DNA from 3 places in the Xanthomonas euroxanthea genome. Region 2 is predicted to be linked to each of the others. Evidence: predicted binding sites of a transcription regulator. Region 2 holds the regulator's gene; each other region holds the start of a gene.
What was found. Region 2 encodes FliA, which starts transcription of late flagellar genes. Its sites were predicted from a motif close to TAAAGTTTNNCNNNCNNNGGCCGATAA; they were not measured.
Positions count from the first base shown of each region.

Region 1: H7A86_RS13900 (STAS domain-containing protein) is a predicted target of FliA. The motif match lies at 2,904-2,930, and genes of this name have one in related genera.
Region 3: H7A86_RS03070 (GGDEF domain-containing protein) is a predicted target of FliA. The motif match lies at 2,310-2,336, and genes of this name have one in related genera.

Region 1 covers NZ_LR861803.1:3,311,339-3,316,079, reverse strand. The annotation lists gene H7A86_RS13910 (methyl-accepting chemotaxis protein) at 1-364, opposite strand, end outside; gene H7A86_RS13905 (chemotaxis protein CheA) at 433-2,442, opposite strand; gene H7A86_RS13900 (STAS domain-containing protein) at 2,459-2,788, opposite strand; gene mfd (transcription-repair coupling factor) at 3,292-4,741, opposite strand, start outside.
Region 2 covers NZ_LR861803.1:2,368,116-2,372,856, reverse strand. The annotation lists gene flhF (flagellar biosynthesis GTPase FlhF) at 1-956, shown strand, start outside; gene H7A86_RS10060 (MinD/ParA family protein) at 943-1,827, shown strand; gene H7A86_RS10055 (RNA polymerase sigma factor FliA) at 1,824-2,591, shown strand; gene cheY (chemotaxis response regulator CheY) at 2,627-3,019, shown strand; gene H7A86_RS10045 (protein phosphatase CheZ) at 3,019-3,645, shown strand; gene H7A86_RS10040 (chemotaxis protein CheA) at 3,648-4,741, shown strand, end outside.
Region 3 covers NZ_LR861803.1:726,056-730,796, reverse strand. The annotation lists gene H7A86_RS03070 (GGDEF domain-containing protein) at 200-2,074, opposite strand; gene H7A86_RS03065 (DUF1615 domain-containing protein) at 2,507-3,598, shown strand; gene H7A86_RS03060 (S9 family peptidase) at 3,759-4,741, shown strand, end outside.

The DNA of each region.
Region 1 (4,741 bases), 940 kb from region 2:
CGTCGTGTTCCTGCCAGACGCGGTTGATCTCCTGGTTGACCTGGGCAATGGTGCCCTGCACCTTGCGCAGCGCACGCAGCACCTCGCAGGCCTGCTCGTCGCGCAGCTGCGGCAGGGCGACGGCGAAGTTGCCACGCGCGAATGCATCCAGCGTGGTGGTGGCAAGCTCCAGCGAGCCGGCCGCGATGCGGATCGCATGGAGCAGCAACGCACCGCTGACGAGTGCGGCCAGGACGCTGGCGGCGAGCAGGGCGCCGTGCGACAGCGTCAGCGCAAAGCCGGCGACCACCACCACGACAGGCAAGGCAAGGGCGAGGGCGGCGGTGAACCACAACTGCGTGGCGATCGGGAGACGGTGTGACATGGCGGCAGCTTCCTGGGGTCAGGGAACAACGAACGAGGCGGTGATGTGGGGAGTGCTTGTGTGGTGACTCAGGCCGCCAGGGCGTCCTGGTTTGGATGCAATTGCTGCAGCAGGCTGGGTACGTCGAGAATCAGCGCGACATCGCCGCTGCCCAGGATGCTCGAACCGCTGATGCCCTTGACCTGTGCGAAGACCCTGGACAACGGCTTGATCACGGTCTGCCATTCGCCCAGCAAGGTGTCCACGACCAGCCCGAAACGCTGCGCGCCCTGGCGGATCACCACGATGCTCTCGCGCGCAGGCGTCCTGCCGCCGAGCGCGAACAGTGCGCGCAGGCGTACATACGGCAGCACGCTGCCACGCAGGTCGATGTAGTCGCTGCTGTAGTCGGGCGTGAATTCCACGCATTCCTCCACCACGTCCAGCGGCACCACGAACACCGATTTACCGACGCCGACCTGGAAGCCGTTGATGATGGCCAGCGTCAGCGGCAGCCGCACCGATATGGTGGTGCCCAGGCCTGCGGTGCTGTCGATCTCCACGGTGCCGCGCAGCGCGGTGATGTTGCGCTTGACCACGTCCATGCCCACGCCGCGGCCGGACAGGTTGGTGACCTTTTCGGCGGTGGAAAAGCCCGGCTCGAAGATCATCGCGAACACCTCGCGGTCGCTGAGCTGGCGGCCCGCCTCGATCAGGCCGCGTTCCAGCGCCTTGGCCAGGATGCGGTCGCGATTCAGGCCGCCACCGTCGTCGGTGATCTGGATGACGATGCTGCCGGAGTCGTGATAGGCATTCAGGCCCACGGTGCCGCGTGCGGGCTTGCCGCGTGCCACGCGCACCTCCGCCGGTTCGATGCCGTGATCCATGGCGTTGCGCACCAGATGGGTGAGCGGGTCGCCGATCTTTTCCACCACCGACTTGTCCAGTTCGGTGTCTTCGCCGGCCACGACCAACGCGATGTCCTTGCCGAGTTCGCGCGCCACGTCGTGCACCACGCGCTGGAAGCGGCTGAAGGTGCCGCCGATCTTGACCATGCGCAGTTGCAGGGCGCTTTCGCGCACCTCTTCCACCAGGCCGGCCAGGATCGAGGCCGATTCCAGCAACTGTGCATCGCCGGTGCGCTGCGCGTTGGCATTGGTGCCGGCCACCGCGATGATGAGTTCGCCCACCAGGTCGATCATGCGATCGAGCTTGTCGGCGTCCACGCGGATCGAGCGCGCGTCGGCGTTGCGTGCGCCGGTGTCCTGCTGCGGGCGTGCCGACGCTGCGGCCGGCACGCCCGCCAGCACGCCGCTAACCGGCGCGGCCGCAGCCATGACCGGCTCGTCTGCAAGCACGGCACTGGCGTCCATCGGTGCCGGTACCGAGATGATCTCCAGGTCGCAGTCCTCGCGTACGAACTCGAACACGTCCTCGATCGCGGCACGGTCGGCATCGCTGCGCAGCAGGATCCGGAAGCCCAGGTAATTGGCTTCCGGATCCAGCGCTTCGAAGCTCGGCAGCCCGCTGACATCGGTATTGATCGACTCGACCGAGCCCAGCCCGCGCAGGTTGCGAATCAGCTTGAGTGGCGAATTGCCGTAGCGCAGCGCATCGGCGAACAATTTCAGCGTGATGCGCCAGTAACCGCTCTGTTTCTCCGGGGTGTTGTGCTGGACGGCCGTGGCAGTGACACCGCAGGCGCTGACCTGCAGGTAGGTCTGCAGTTGCGCCAGCAGGGGCTCGGCCTCTGCAGTCAGGGCGTCGGCATCGGCGTGAGCCGGATCGGCCGCAGTTTCCACCAGGGCGTGGATGTGGTCGCAGCACACCAGCAGCAGCGCGATCAGTTCCGAGCTCAGCGTCAGTGCATCGTCGCGCACCAGGTCCAGCACGCTTTCCACGACGTGGGTGAAACCGACCAGCTGCGGCAGATCGAACAATCCACCCGAGCCCTTGATGGTGTGCGCCGCACGGAAGATCGCATTGACCGCATCCGGCGAGGACTCGCCACGCTCAGCTTCGAGCAGGTGACGTTCCATGTCTTCGAGCAGGTCCCGGCTTTCGGCCAGGAAGGTCTGCATCAGCTGGTTCATGTCCATGCGTGTCGCCGGTCCCTTAGTGAATGCGTTCGCCGAGACCCGCAACCGCATGCGGGTACAGCGCTTCGAGCAGGCCGAGCAGTTCGATCACATCGACCACCGCGCGGCTGGAATCGGTCAGCGAGAACGGCCGGCCGTCGGCCTGGATCGCCTGCTTGGTCGCCAGCAGCAACTGCAGGCCGGTGGTGTCGATCTCGCTGACCGCCCCCAGGTCCAGATGCAGCCCGCCCGGATGCAGCAAGGCCGGCTGCAGCAGCGGCTTGAGTTCGGCAGCGCGACGGATGGTCATCTCGCCTTCCAGGGCAAGCGTCAGCGGCGCGGGTAGATCGGACAGTGGCGTGTTCATTGATGCCTCAAGCGATGCGATGGCGCACGGTTGCGTGCCATGACGCGGAAGAAGGTCGTCCGGCGTGGGCTTGCGTGGGCAGTGCTGCACACGGGGATCACACCGGTCCATGCAGGTATCGGCGCGTGACAGGAATATTTAGGCCAAATTCAGTGCAGTGACGAATTTGAGAAGGCCATCACTGCCTGGGCATTAATTGCTCAGCTTTGTCGCAAGCAGGCTCAGGACACCAATGTCCTGGACAGTCCCGCAGGACAGATAGCCGCATTCCCGCCGACTTCTTGAGTGCCTGCGGCGTGAGCTGGTGCACGGCGGCTGCAGCAAAGACGCCCCAGACAGGTCGCCTGCCTCCTGCACCGGCAGCGCAAGGGGCATGGCTTTAGCGGAACTGCCGCATTGGATCGGCGGCACTGTGCGCAGTGCCTGCAACGCGGTCGGCGCGTGCTGGCGTCATCAGGCCGGGCGCGGCGCCCAAGGCAGGCGCAGCCGACCGCAGCGCGGTCTCATCTTGGCGCCAGCATCGTCAGCAGGCCGCGCGCGGCGTTGAAGCGGTCCGCGCCTTCCGGCAGCGGCAGCTTGATGCGCAGCTTGTCCGGGCCGTCCATCGTGTAGATCTTCGGCTGCTTCTGGATCATCTGGATCACCGCCACCGGGTCGATCGCCGGTTTTGCCTCGAAGACCAGCCGGCCGCCGTTCTCGCCCAGGTCCAGCTTGCGCACGCCCAGCGCATTGGCCTGCAGCTTGAGTTCGGCAATGGCGAACAGGTGCTTGACCGGGTCCGGCAGCAGGCCGAAGCGGTCGATCATCTCCACCTGCAATTCGCGCAATGCATCGGCATCGCGTGCGCTGGAGATGCGCTTGTACAGCGTCAGCCGCGTATGCACGTCCGGCAGGTAATCCTCGGGAATCAGCGAGGCCACATGCAGCTCGACCTCGGCACCGCGGACTTCCTCGCCGGCATCCAGATCCGGCAGCTTGCCCTGGCGGATGCTGCGTACCGCGCGTTCCAGCAGCTCGGTGTACAGGCTGAAACCGACCTCGGCCATCTGTCCGCTCTGGTCTTCGCCCAGCAGCTCGCCGGCGCCGCGGATTTCCAGATCGTGCGTGGCCAGGGTGAAGCCGGCGCCGAGCTCGTCCATGGAGGCGATCGCTTCCAGGCGTTTGGCCGCATCGGAGGTCATCGAGCGCCGATCCGGCACCACCAGATACGCGTAGGCGCGGTGATGCGAGCGGCCGACGCGGCCGCGCAGCTGGTGCAGCTGGGCCAGGCCGAAGCGGTCGGCGCGGTTGATGATGATGGTGTTGGCGTTGGGAATGTCGATGCCCGACTCGATGATCGTGGTCGACAGCAACACGTTGAAGCGCTGCTTCTGGAAATCCAGCATCACCCGCTCCAGCTCGCGCTCGGGCATCTGCCCGTGGGCGATGCCGATGCGCGCTTCCGGCACCAGTTCGGACAGCTCGCGCTGCATGCGCACGATGCTTTCCACATCGTTGTGCAGGAAGTACAGCTGCCCGCCGCGACTGAGCTCGCGCTGGAAGGCCTCGCGCAGCAGCGCGTTGTCCCAGGCAGTGATGAAGGTCTGCACCGCCAGCCGGTTCGGCGGCGGGGTGGCGATGATCGACAGGTCGCGCAGCCCGGCCATGGCCATGTTGAGCGTGCGCGGGATGGGGGTTGCGGTGAGCGTGAGCAGATGCACGTTGGCGCGCATCGCCTTGAGTGCTTCCTTCTGCCGCACGCCGAAGCGTTGCTCTTCGTCGACCACGACCAGGCCCAGGTCCTTGAACTTGACGTCCGGCTGCAGCAGCCGGTGCGTGCCGATGATCACGTCGATCTCGCCGCTGGCCACCTTCTCCAGCTCGGCCTTGATTTCCTTGGTGCTCTTGAAGCGCGACAGCACTTCCACCTTCATCGGGTAGTCGGCGAAGCGGTCGCGGAAATTGCGGTAATGC
Region 2 (4,741 bases):
CGCCGGCGCTGGCCGCGGTGCCGGCCGCCGCCGTCCCGGCGCCGCAGAACGACGAAGAACTCAAGCAGTTGCGCGGCGAGCTGGCGCTGATGCGGCAGATGATCGAGCGCGAGATGAACCGCCTCACCGACGAGCGCCTGCGCGGCTCACCGGTGCGTGCGCAGGCCCTGGAGCTGATGGACGACTATGGCTTCGACGCCGGCCTGATCCGCGATGTGGCGCTGCAGATCCCGGCCGATACCGAATTGCACCGCGGCCGCGGGCTGATGCTGGGCCTGCTGTCCAAGCGCCTGCCGGTGGCCCCGGTCGACCCGCTGGAACGCGGCGGCGTGATCGCCCTGGTCGGCCCGACCGGTGCCGGCAAGACCACCACCATCGCCAAGCTGGCGCAGCGCTTCGCCGCCCAGCACGCCCCGCGCGACGTGGCCCTGGTCACCACCGACACCCAGCGCGTCGGCGGCCGCGAGCAGCTGCACAGCTACGGCCGTCAGCTCGGCATCGCCGTGCACGAGGCCGACAGCGCCGAGAGCCTGCTGGAACTGCTCGAGCGCCTGCGCGACTACAAGCTGGTGCTGATCGACACCGCCGGCATGGGCCAGCGCGACCGCGCCCTGGCCGCCCAGCTGAACTGGCTGCGCGCCGCGCACCAGGTCACCTCGCTGCTGGTGCTGCCTGCCAACGCGCACTTTTCCGACCTCGACGAGGTCGTGCGCCGCTTCGCCCACGCCAAGCCCCAGGGCGTGGTGCTGACCAAACTTGACGAGACCGGCCGCTTCGGTAGTGCGCTGTCGGTCGTCGTCGATCACCAAATGCCCATCACCTGGGTGACTGACGGACAGCGGGTCCCCGACGACCTGCACCGCGCCAATGCCGCCAGTCTCGTTCTTCGCCTTGAAGATTTGCGGCGCGCTGCCGATAAGCCCTGTACTCCGGAGCACAACCATGCAGTCGCGTGAATACGCCAAGCTGACCAACGCCTTCCCCCTGTCGGCGACCCGTCCCGAGCCTTTGGGCCCGGTGCGCACCATTGCCGTGACCGGTGGCAAGGGCGGCGTGGGCAAAACCAACATCTCCGCCAACCTGGCCGTGGCGCTGGCCGACATGGGCAAGCGCACCCTGCTGCTGGACGCCGACCTGGGCCTGGCCAACCTGGACGTGGTGCTGGGCCTGTCGCCCAAGTACACCCTGGCCGACCTGATCGCCGGCCGCTGCACGCTGGACGAGGTGATCATCGAAGGTCCCGGCGGCGTGCTGGTGGTCCCGGCCGCCTCCGGTCGCCGCCACATGGCCGAACTGGCCCCGGCCCAGCACATCGGCCTGGTCAACGTGTTCTCCGAACTGGAACGCGACCTGGACGTGATGGTCATCGACACCGCCGCCGGCATCACCGACAGCGTGCTGACCTTCTGCCAGGCCGCCCAGGACACCGTGGTGGTGGTCTGCGACGAGCCGGCCTCGATCACCGACGCCTACGCGCTGATCAAGGTGCTCTCGCGCGAACGCGGCGTGGACCGCCTGCAGATCATCGCCAACATGGTGCGCGACCCCAACGAAGGCCGCCTGCTGTACGACAAGCTGTCGCGGGTCTGCGAAAAATTCCTCGGCGACGTGTCGCTGAACTACCTCGGCCACGTGCCGCAGGACGACTGGTTGCGCCTGTCGGTACAGCGCCAGCAACCGGTCATCAAGGCCTACCCCGCCAGTCCGTCGGCGCAGGCCATTGCAGAAATCGCTCGCCGTACCTCGCGCTGGCAGGCCCCGACCGTGTCCCGCGGCAACGTCGAATTCTTCGTCGAACGCATCATCCAACGGGGAGTGGCCGCATGAGCACCGCTACCGCAACCACGGCCACCGCGCAGTACCGTGCCGTGCAGCGCAACAACGCCAATGACATCGTCACCCAGCACGCCGACCTGGTGCGCCGCATCGCCCACCATCTGGCCGCGCGCCTGCCGGCGAGCGTGGAAGTGGACGACCTGATCCAGGCCGGCATGATCGGCCTGATCGAAGCCTCGCGCAGTTACGATTCCGAGCAGGGCGCCTCGTTCGAGACCTATGCCTCGATCCGCATCCGCGGCTCGATGATCGACGAGATCCGCCGTGGCGACTGGGTGCCGCGCTCGGTGCACCGACGCGCACGCGATGCCGCCGCGGCCGTGCGCAAGATTGAGCAGCACACCGGCCGCGCAGCCGCCGCCACCGAAGTGGCCGCCGCGATGGAGATGCCGCTGCCGGACTACCTGCGTCTGATGGAAGATGCCGCCCGCGGCCAGGTGCTGAGCCTGGAGTCGCGGATCGAGGATCACGGCGAGCTGGACACCACCGCCAAGGGTGGCCCCAATCCGCAGCAGATGATGGAGCGCGGCGAGTTCGGCCGCGAGCTGGGCAAGGCCATCGGCCAGTTGCCCGAGCGCGAGCAGCTGGTGCTGTCGCTGTACTACGAACAGGAATTGAACCTGAAAGAAATCGGCGCCGTGCTCGGTGTCAGCGAATCGCGCGTGTGCCAGATCCATGGCCAGGCGGTGGTGCGTCTGCGCGGCCGCCTCAAGGTCTTCGAACTGGCCGATGCCGGTGTCGAAATTGACGAATGATTTTTTCGCGTATTTTTTAGTGTTAGGAGCTTGATGTGAACAAGAACATGCGGATTTTGATCGTGGACGACTTCTCGACGATGCGGCGCATCGTCAAGAATCTGTTGGGCGATCTTGGCTTCACCAATACCGCAGAGGCCGAAGACGGCAACAGCGCATTGGCGGCGTTGCGGGCTGGCCCGTTCGATTTCGTGGTCACCGACTGGAACATGCCCGGCATGACCGGCATCGACCTGCTGCGCAACATCCGCGCCGACGCCAAGCTCAAGCACCTGCCGGTGATGATGGTGACCGCCGAAGCCAAGCGCGAGCAGATCATCGAAGCGGCCCAGTGCGGCGTGAACGGCTACATCATCAAGCCGTTCACCGCGCAGACGCTGGAAGAGAAGCTGGGCAAGGTGTTCGAACGTCTGGCGGCGACCGCCTGATGAACGCCACCGTGGACACCAATGCCGAACGCGCCGCGTTGATCGACCGCCTGCAGGGCGCGCTCGATGCACTGGAAAGCGGTGACGAAGCTGCGTGGAAGCGCGAGGTCGACCACCTCGCCGCCCTGCGCACGCGCCCGATGATGCAGGGCCTGAGCCGGCTTGCGCGCGAACTCGGCCAGGCGCTGGGCGAGTTGCCCACCGTGCCCGAGGAAGCCGGCGAGCTGGACGATGCGTGTTCGCGCCTGGACCACGTGGTGGAGATGACCGAGAAGGCCAGCCATCGCACGCTGGATCTGGTCGAGGAATGCCGTGAGCTGGCCAACCAGCTACGCGACGGTGGGCTCAATCAGGACCAGGGCGCGCTGATGGACAAGATGCGCCACAACCTGACCGAGCTGTCGCTGGCGCAGAGCTACCAGGACCTGAGCGGGCAGATCATCCGTCGCGTGGCCGGCATCGTCCGGCGCGTGCACGAGGGCTTCGGTGCGCTCGGCCTGCCGCCGAAGAATCCAGAGCCGAAGAAAGACGACGGCGGTCTTGCCGGTCCTGCAGTCAAGGGCCTGGACCGTCACGCGGTGTCGCAGGACGACGCCGATGACCTGCTGTCCGGATTGGGGTTGTAACCATGAGTGCTGTTCCAGACGATATTGCTGCCGATTTCATCGTCGAGGCCCAGGAAATCCTGGACCGCCTCGGCGAACAGCTGGTGTCGCTGGAACAGGCACCTGACGAAGCCGACCAGCTGAACGCGGTGTTCCGCGGCTTCCACACGCTCAAGGGCGGCGCCGGCTTTCTGGCGATCAAGCCGATGGTCGAGCTCTGCCACGCCGCCGAGGAAACCCTGGGCATGGCGCGCTCCGGCCAGGCGGTGTTGCAGGCGCATCACTTCGATGCCGCGCAGCAGTCGCTGGATTACCTGCAGGCCATGCTGGATGCAATGGGCTCGGGCGAAGCCGTGCCGCATGCACCGGCCTCGCTGATTGCGCAGTTCGATGCCAAGAGCGGCCCGCCGGCGGTCAAGGCCGCGCCCAAGGCCGCCGCCGCAGCGCCCGCACCCGACGACGCACATGGCGCCGCTGCGCCCGGCGCCAAGGCCGCGCCCAAGGCGGCGGCCAAGGGAGCCGACGCCGAGCAGACCGTGCGCGTGGACACCAAGCGCCTGGATGCCATCGTCAACCTGATCGGCGAACTGGTGCTGTCGCGCAATCGCCTCAAGACCCTGCGCACCCGCCTGCGCGACGAGGAACTCGACCGCGCGGTCAGCACGCTGGACATCGCCACCGCACGCCTGCAGACCGCGGTGATGCGCACCCGCATGCAACCGGTCAGCAAGGTGTTCTCGCGCTTTCCCAAGGTGGCCCGCGATGTCGCGCGCACCCTGTCCAAGGAAGTGGAGCTGGAGCTGATCGGCGCCGAGACGGAACTGGACCGCAACCTGGTCGAGGCCCTGGCCGACCCGCTGGTGCACCTGGTGCGCAATGCGATCGACCACGGCATCGAATCGCCGGCCCTGCGCGAAGCCACAGGCAAGCCGCGCAGCGGCCATGTGCGGCTGTCCGCGCAGCAGGAGGGCGACTACGTCAGCATCGAGATCCAGGACGACGGCGCCGGCATCGACCCCGAGCGCCTGCGCGAGATCGCCCGCAACAAAGGCCTGATCGACGCCGAAGCCGCCGCCCGCCTGAGCACCGACGAGTGCCTGCATCTGATCTTCATGCC
Region 3 (4,741 bases), 1.6 Mb from region 2:
TGGCGCAGGTGGCGGTGATTTGGGCCGCTTTTTTTTCACGCGGGCATCGGTTCGATGGAGGCGGCGCAGTGTACGCCCATGGGTGTCGGGCGATCGCGGGCAGAGCCTGGTGACCGCTGCCACGCACCACCGCGCGCACTGCACTCGGTGCATCAGCGAGCGCTGCGGCAGCCAGGCCGCAGGCGCCCTCATCCACGCGTCAACATACCGCCCACTGATCGCGCCCGGCGGTCTTGGCGGCGTACAGGGCAAGATCGGCCTGCCCCAGCAGCACATCCAGCCCGGTTCCTGCAGTCACGCTCACCGCGCCCATGCAGAAGCGCACCGGCTGGTCGGTGGGCAGGCCGGCGATCTCGATCGCGGCCACGGCATTACGCAGCCGCGTAAACACGGCAGGAATCTCTTCTGCGCTGCAGCCCGGCAGCACCAGCAGGAATTCCTCCCCGCCCAGCCGTCCCAGGCGATCCTGCGTCCGCAGCGCCAGCCTGGAGGCGCAGGCAAGCGCCTTGAGCACGGCATCGCCGGCAGCATGCCCGTGCACGTCGTTGATCAGCTTGAAGTGGTCCAGGTCGATCAATGCCAGCATGCACGGCACCTGCGAGCGCACCGATTGCTCGACCTGCTGCTGCGCCTCGGCGCGAATGGCGCGGCGGTTGGGCAGGCCGGTGAGCTCGTCGCGCATCGCCAGCCGCGAGAGTTGCCGCCGATGGCACGCACCGAAGGCCAGCACCACCAACGCACCCAGCAACAACAGGCAGGCCGCACACAGGGCGATCCACAAGGCGCGTTGACCGGCTTCGCGGGCCTGCAAGGCCAGTTGCGCGGTCTCGCTGCGCCGGCGCAGCTCGGCGGTTTCGGCGCCACGGCGCGCGTCTTCGTAACGCGCCTGCAGGCGCAGCATCACGGTGTCGCGCTGGCGATCCAGGCTCTGCGCGCGCAGCGTGTTGGCGCGTTGCAGTTCCTGGTATGCCTCGGCATGACGCCCCTCCGCCGCCAGTGCCTGGGCAATGGCATCGAGCAGTTTCGCGCGCCGTCCCAGCGACAGATGGGGGTCGTCCGCCGCCTTGGCCGCGACGATCTCCACGCCGAGGCTGCCGGACTTGAGCGCGGTCAATGCCTGCAGCAACACCGCATGGCAGGCGGCCACCCGGCCGACATTGCCCTGGCGTTGCATCAACGGCAGTGCCTCGCGCGCCATTGCCAATGCCGCGGTGGCATCGCCGGCTTCGATCAGGACCTCGCTGCCGCTGGTCAATGCCGCGGCCACACCGGCCTGATCGCCCAGCTCGCGACTGAGCGCCAGCGCGCGCTTGAAATGCAGCAACGCCGCGTCCGGCTGCTGCGCTGCCAGCGACGTGCCGTACTCGTATTCGATCAGGCTGCGCTGAAAGCGTGCCGGCTGGCCGCGCAGGCGCTCCAGGGCGCGCTGCAGGTAGTCTTCGGCGTCGTTGTCCTCGGTCGAGCGGCCACCCACGCGGCTGGCCAGCGAGCCGAGCTGGGTCAAGGCATCCAGCTCCAGGCCCAGGCTGTGTTCGCGCACTGCGCACTGGTAGCTGGCCTGTGCGGCGTTCCAGGCCTCGTCGCTGCTGCCGGAGGCGAGCATGCTCCACATGTCGACCGCCTCGACCTCGCACAGCAGATCGTTGCGCCCCAGCGCACGCGCCTGCTGACGCAGCGCTTCCAGCCGCGCCAGCATGCCGCGGTTGGGACTCTCGCGCACATCGCTGAGCGCCTGCACGATCGCCAGCCACAGCTGCGCCTGCGCCGTGTTGCCACGCACGTTCGTCAACATCGCACGCGCCTGGGCCAGGGCCGCCTGGCGGCGCTCGCTCTCTTCCAGGGAAATCAGCACGCGCGCCTGCGCCAGCAAGGCCCAGAACTGCGCGTCGGCATCGCCATCGCTGCGGGCACGCTGCAACGCGGCCTGGGCGACCTGCAGGGCGGCCCTGGGGTCGTCGATCGTGGCGGTTTCGATGCGCTTCCATGGCTGCGGCTGCGCCCACAGCGTCGCACTGCACAGCATCGCGGCCATCGCAACGACCATGCGCCGCCAGCGCGGCGTCGCGCCGCTCATCGGGCCCTCACGGCGACGACAAGCCACACCGCATGGCTGCCGTGGACGGGACATGCCGCCCGCCCCGTATCGGGTTTGCTGGTTGCTGCAGCACTGAAGCTCTCCCGTGGCTGGCTGGCTGGCGGTGGAATCGGAGCGACGTCGGCGTCTGCCTGACGCCGCGATGCAAACACACGGTCATGATGACTGGCGAGCGCGGCAGGTCATGTGATCGCCACGCATTGCGCCAGGATCGTTAGCGGCCTGCGGGCTGCGGGCTTGAATCGGCCTGCAGCTCGTGCCGGTGGCAACCGGCGGCCGCGCGCGTTGCGAAACGCCTGCGACCCGGCAGGCTGGCCGCAGCCGCCCTGCTGCACTCGCCGGATGCGGCCCGGCGACAGCCACGTAAACTGCCGCACGGCACCTGCCGCCCCCACCGATCCTGGAGACGCCGTGACATCCCGCCTGCCCCGCATGCTCACGCTGCTTGCCGTCGCCTTGCTGTCGGCCTGCGCCACCCAGGCGCCGCGCGCGCCACAGCGCTCGCCGGACGCGGTCAAGGCCGACATCGCCCGGCGCCTGCCGACCACGCTGACCGATCGCGCCGGCTGGGCCGACGATGTGTACGTGGCACTGTCCTCGCAGGGGCTGGACACCAGCGCCGAGGACATCTGCGCGGTGCTGGCGGTGACCGAGCAGGAGTCGACCTACCAGGCCAACCCGGTCGTGCCCAATCTCGGCAGGATTTCGCGCGCGGAGATCGACCGCCGCGCCAGCGCGCATCACATCCCCGGCTTCATGGTCGATACCGCCTTGCGCATCGCCTCGCCCGATGGCCGCAGCTATGCCACGCGCATTGCCAGCGCGCGCACCGAACAGGAGCTGAGCCGCATCTTCGAAGACTTCACCGGCAGCGTGCCGCTGGGCGCGCGCCTGTTCGACGGGCTCAATCCGGTGCATACCGCCGGGCCGATGCAGGTCAGCATCGCGTTTGCCGAGCAGCACGCCGAGCGCTATCCGTATCCGCCTGGCGACTCGATCCGCCACGAGGTCTTCAGCCGCCGCGGCGGGCTGTGGTTCGGCACCCGGCACCTGCTCGGCTACCCGGCCAGTTACGACGCGCTGCTGTACCGCTTTGCCGACTTCAACGCCGGCTGGTACGCCAGCCGCAATGCCGCGTTCCAGGCAGCGCTGAGCAAGGCCAGCGGGATCGCATTGACCCTGGACGGCGACCTGCTGACGCCCGGCGCCAGCCTGGATGCGCCCGGCGCCACCGAACGCGCCGCACGCGCCCTGGGCAGCCAGCTGGCGATGAGTGACCGTCAGCTCCGCCGTGCCCTGGAGGCCGGCAACTCCATCGATTTCCAGGACACCGAGCTGTATCGCCAGGTGTTCGCGCTGGCCGAGCGCAGCGCCGGCAAACCGCTGCCACGGGCGGTACTGCCCGGCATCACCCTGGACAGCCCCAAGATCACCCGCACCCTCACCACCGCCTGGTTCGCGCAACGTGTGAACGAGCGCTGGAAGCGCTGCATGGGCAAGTAGTCGCCGGTGCCGCAGGGCGAGCGGCACCTGGGGCGCCACGCCTGGCATCTTCGTTCCACGGCAAGGCACGACGTTTGGCAGGGTCGCATGCCCTGCCCGCACACGTAGCATGCGAGGTTGCACCGCCGTTGTCGGCGCGCACCCTTTTGATGAGGTCCACATGCCCACACCGTTGCCGTTGCGCCACCTGCTCGCTGCCCTGATGACCGCCCTGCTGCCCGCGGTGGCCAGCGCGCAGGCACCGGGCGTGACCGAGGCCGACTACGCCCGTGCCGAGCGCCTGATCTACTACGCCGCGCAGCCCCTGGTCGACCATGCGGCCACGCGCGTGACCTGGCTGGATGCCACCCATGTGGTCTACGTCGACCACGATGCCAAGGGCGACCGCCTGCTGCAGCTGGACACCGCCACCGGCAAGACCGCGCCGCTGTTCAAGCCCGCGGCGCTGGCCACCGCGCTCAACACCCTGCTCAAGACCGGTGACAAGCCGCTCAAGGCCGCCACCCTGGCGCCCAAGGTCAGCCTTGGCGCCGATGGCCGCTACCGCCTCAACGTGCGCGACACCGCGGTGGTCTGCGACGCCCGTGCGCGCTGCAGCAAGCTGTATGCGAAGGACAAGCCCGAACCGGGCGTGCTGTCGCCGGACAAGCGCAGCGAAGCGTTCATCCGCAACTGGAACCTGTGGGTGCGTGATCTGGCCAGCGGCCAGGAAACCCAGCTCACCCGCGATGGCGTGGAAAACTTCGGCTACGCCACCGACAACGCCGGCTGGCAGCACAGCGACAACGCCATCGTGGCGTGGTCGCCGGACTCGCGCAAGATCGCCACCTTCCAGCAGGACCAGCGCAAGACCGGCGACATGTACCTGGTCAGCACCAAGCTTGGGCATCCGGAACTGCAGTCGTGGAAATACCCGCTGGCCGGCGACAAAGACGTGACCACGATCGAGCGCGTGATCATCGACGTGCCCAGTGCCAGCGTGGTGCGGCTGAAGATGCCAGCCGACCAGCACCGCTCCACGCTGTGCGACGACGTGAGCTGCTCGCCGGGCCTGTGGGACGACGTGAAGTGGGCGCCGGACAGCAAGACCCTGGCATTCGCCTCGACCTCGCGCTTCCACAAGCAAGTCTGGCTGCGCATCGC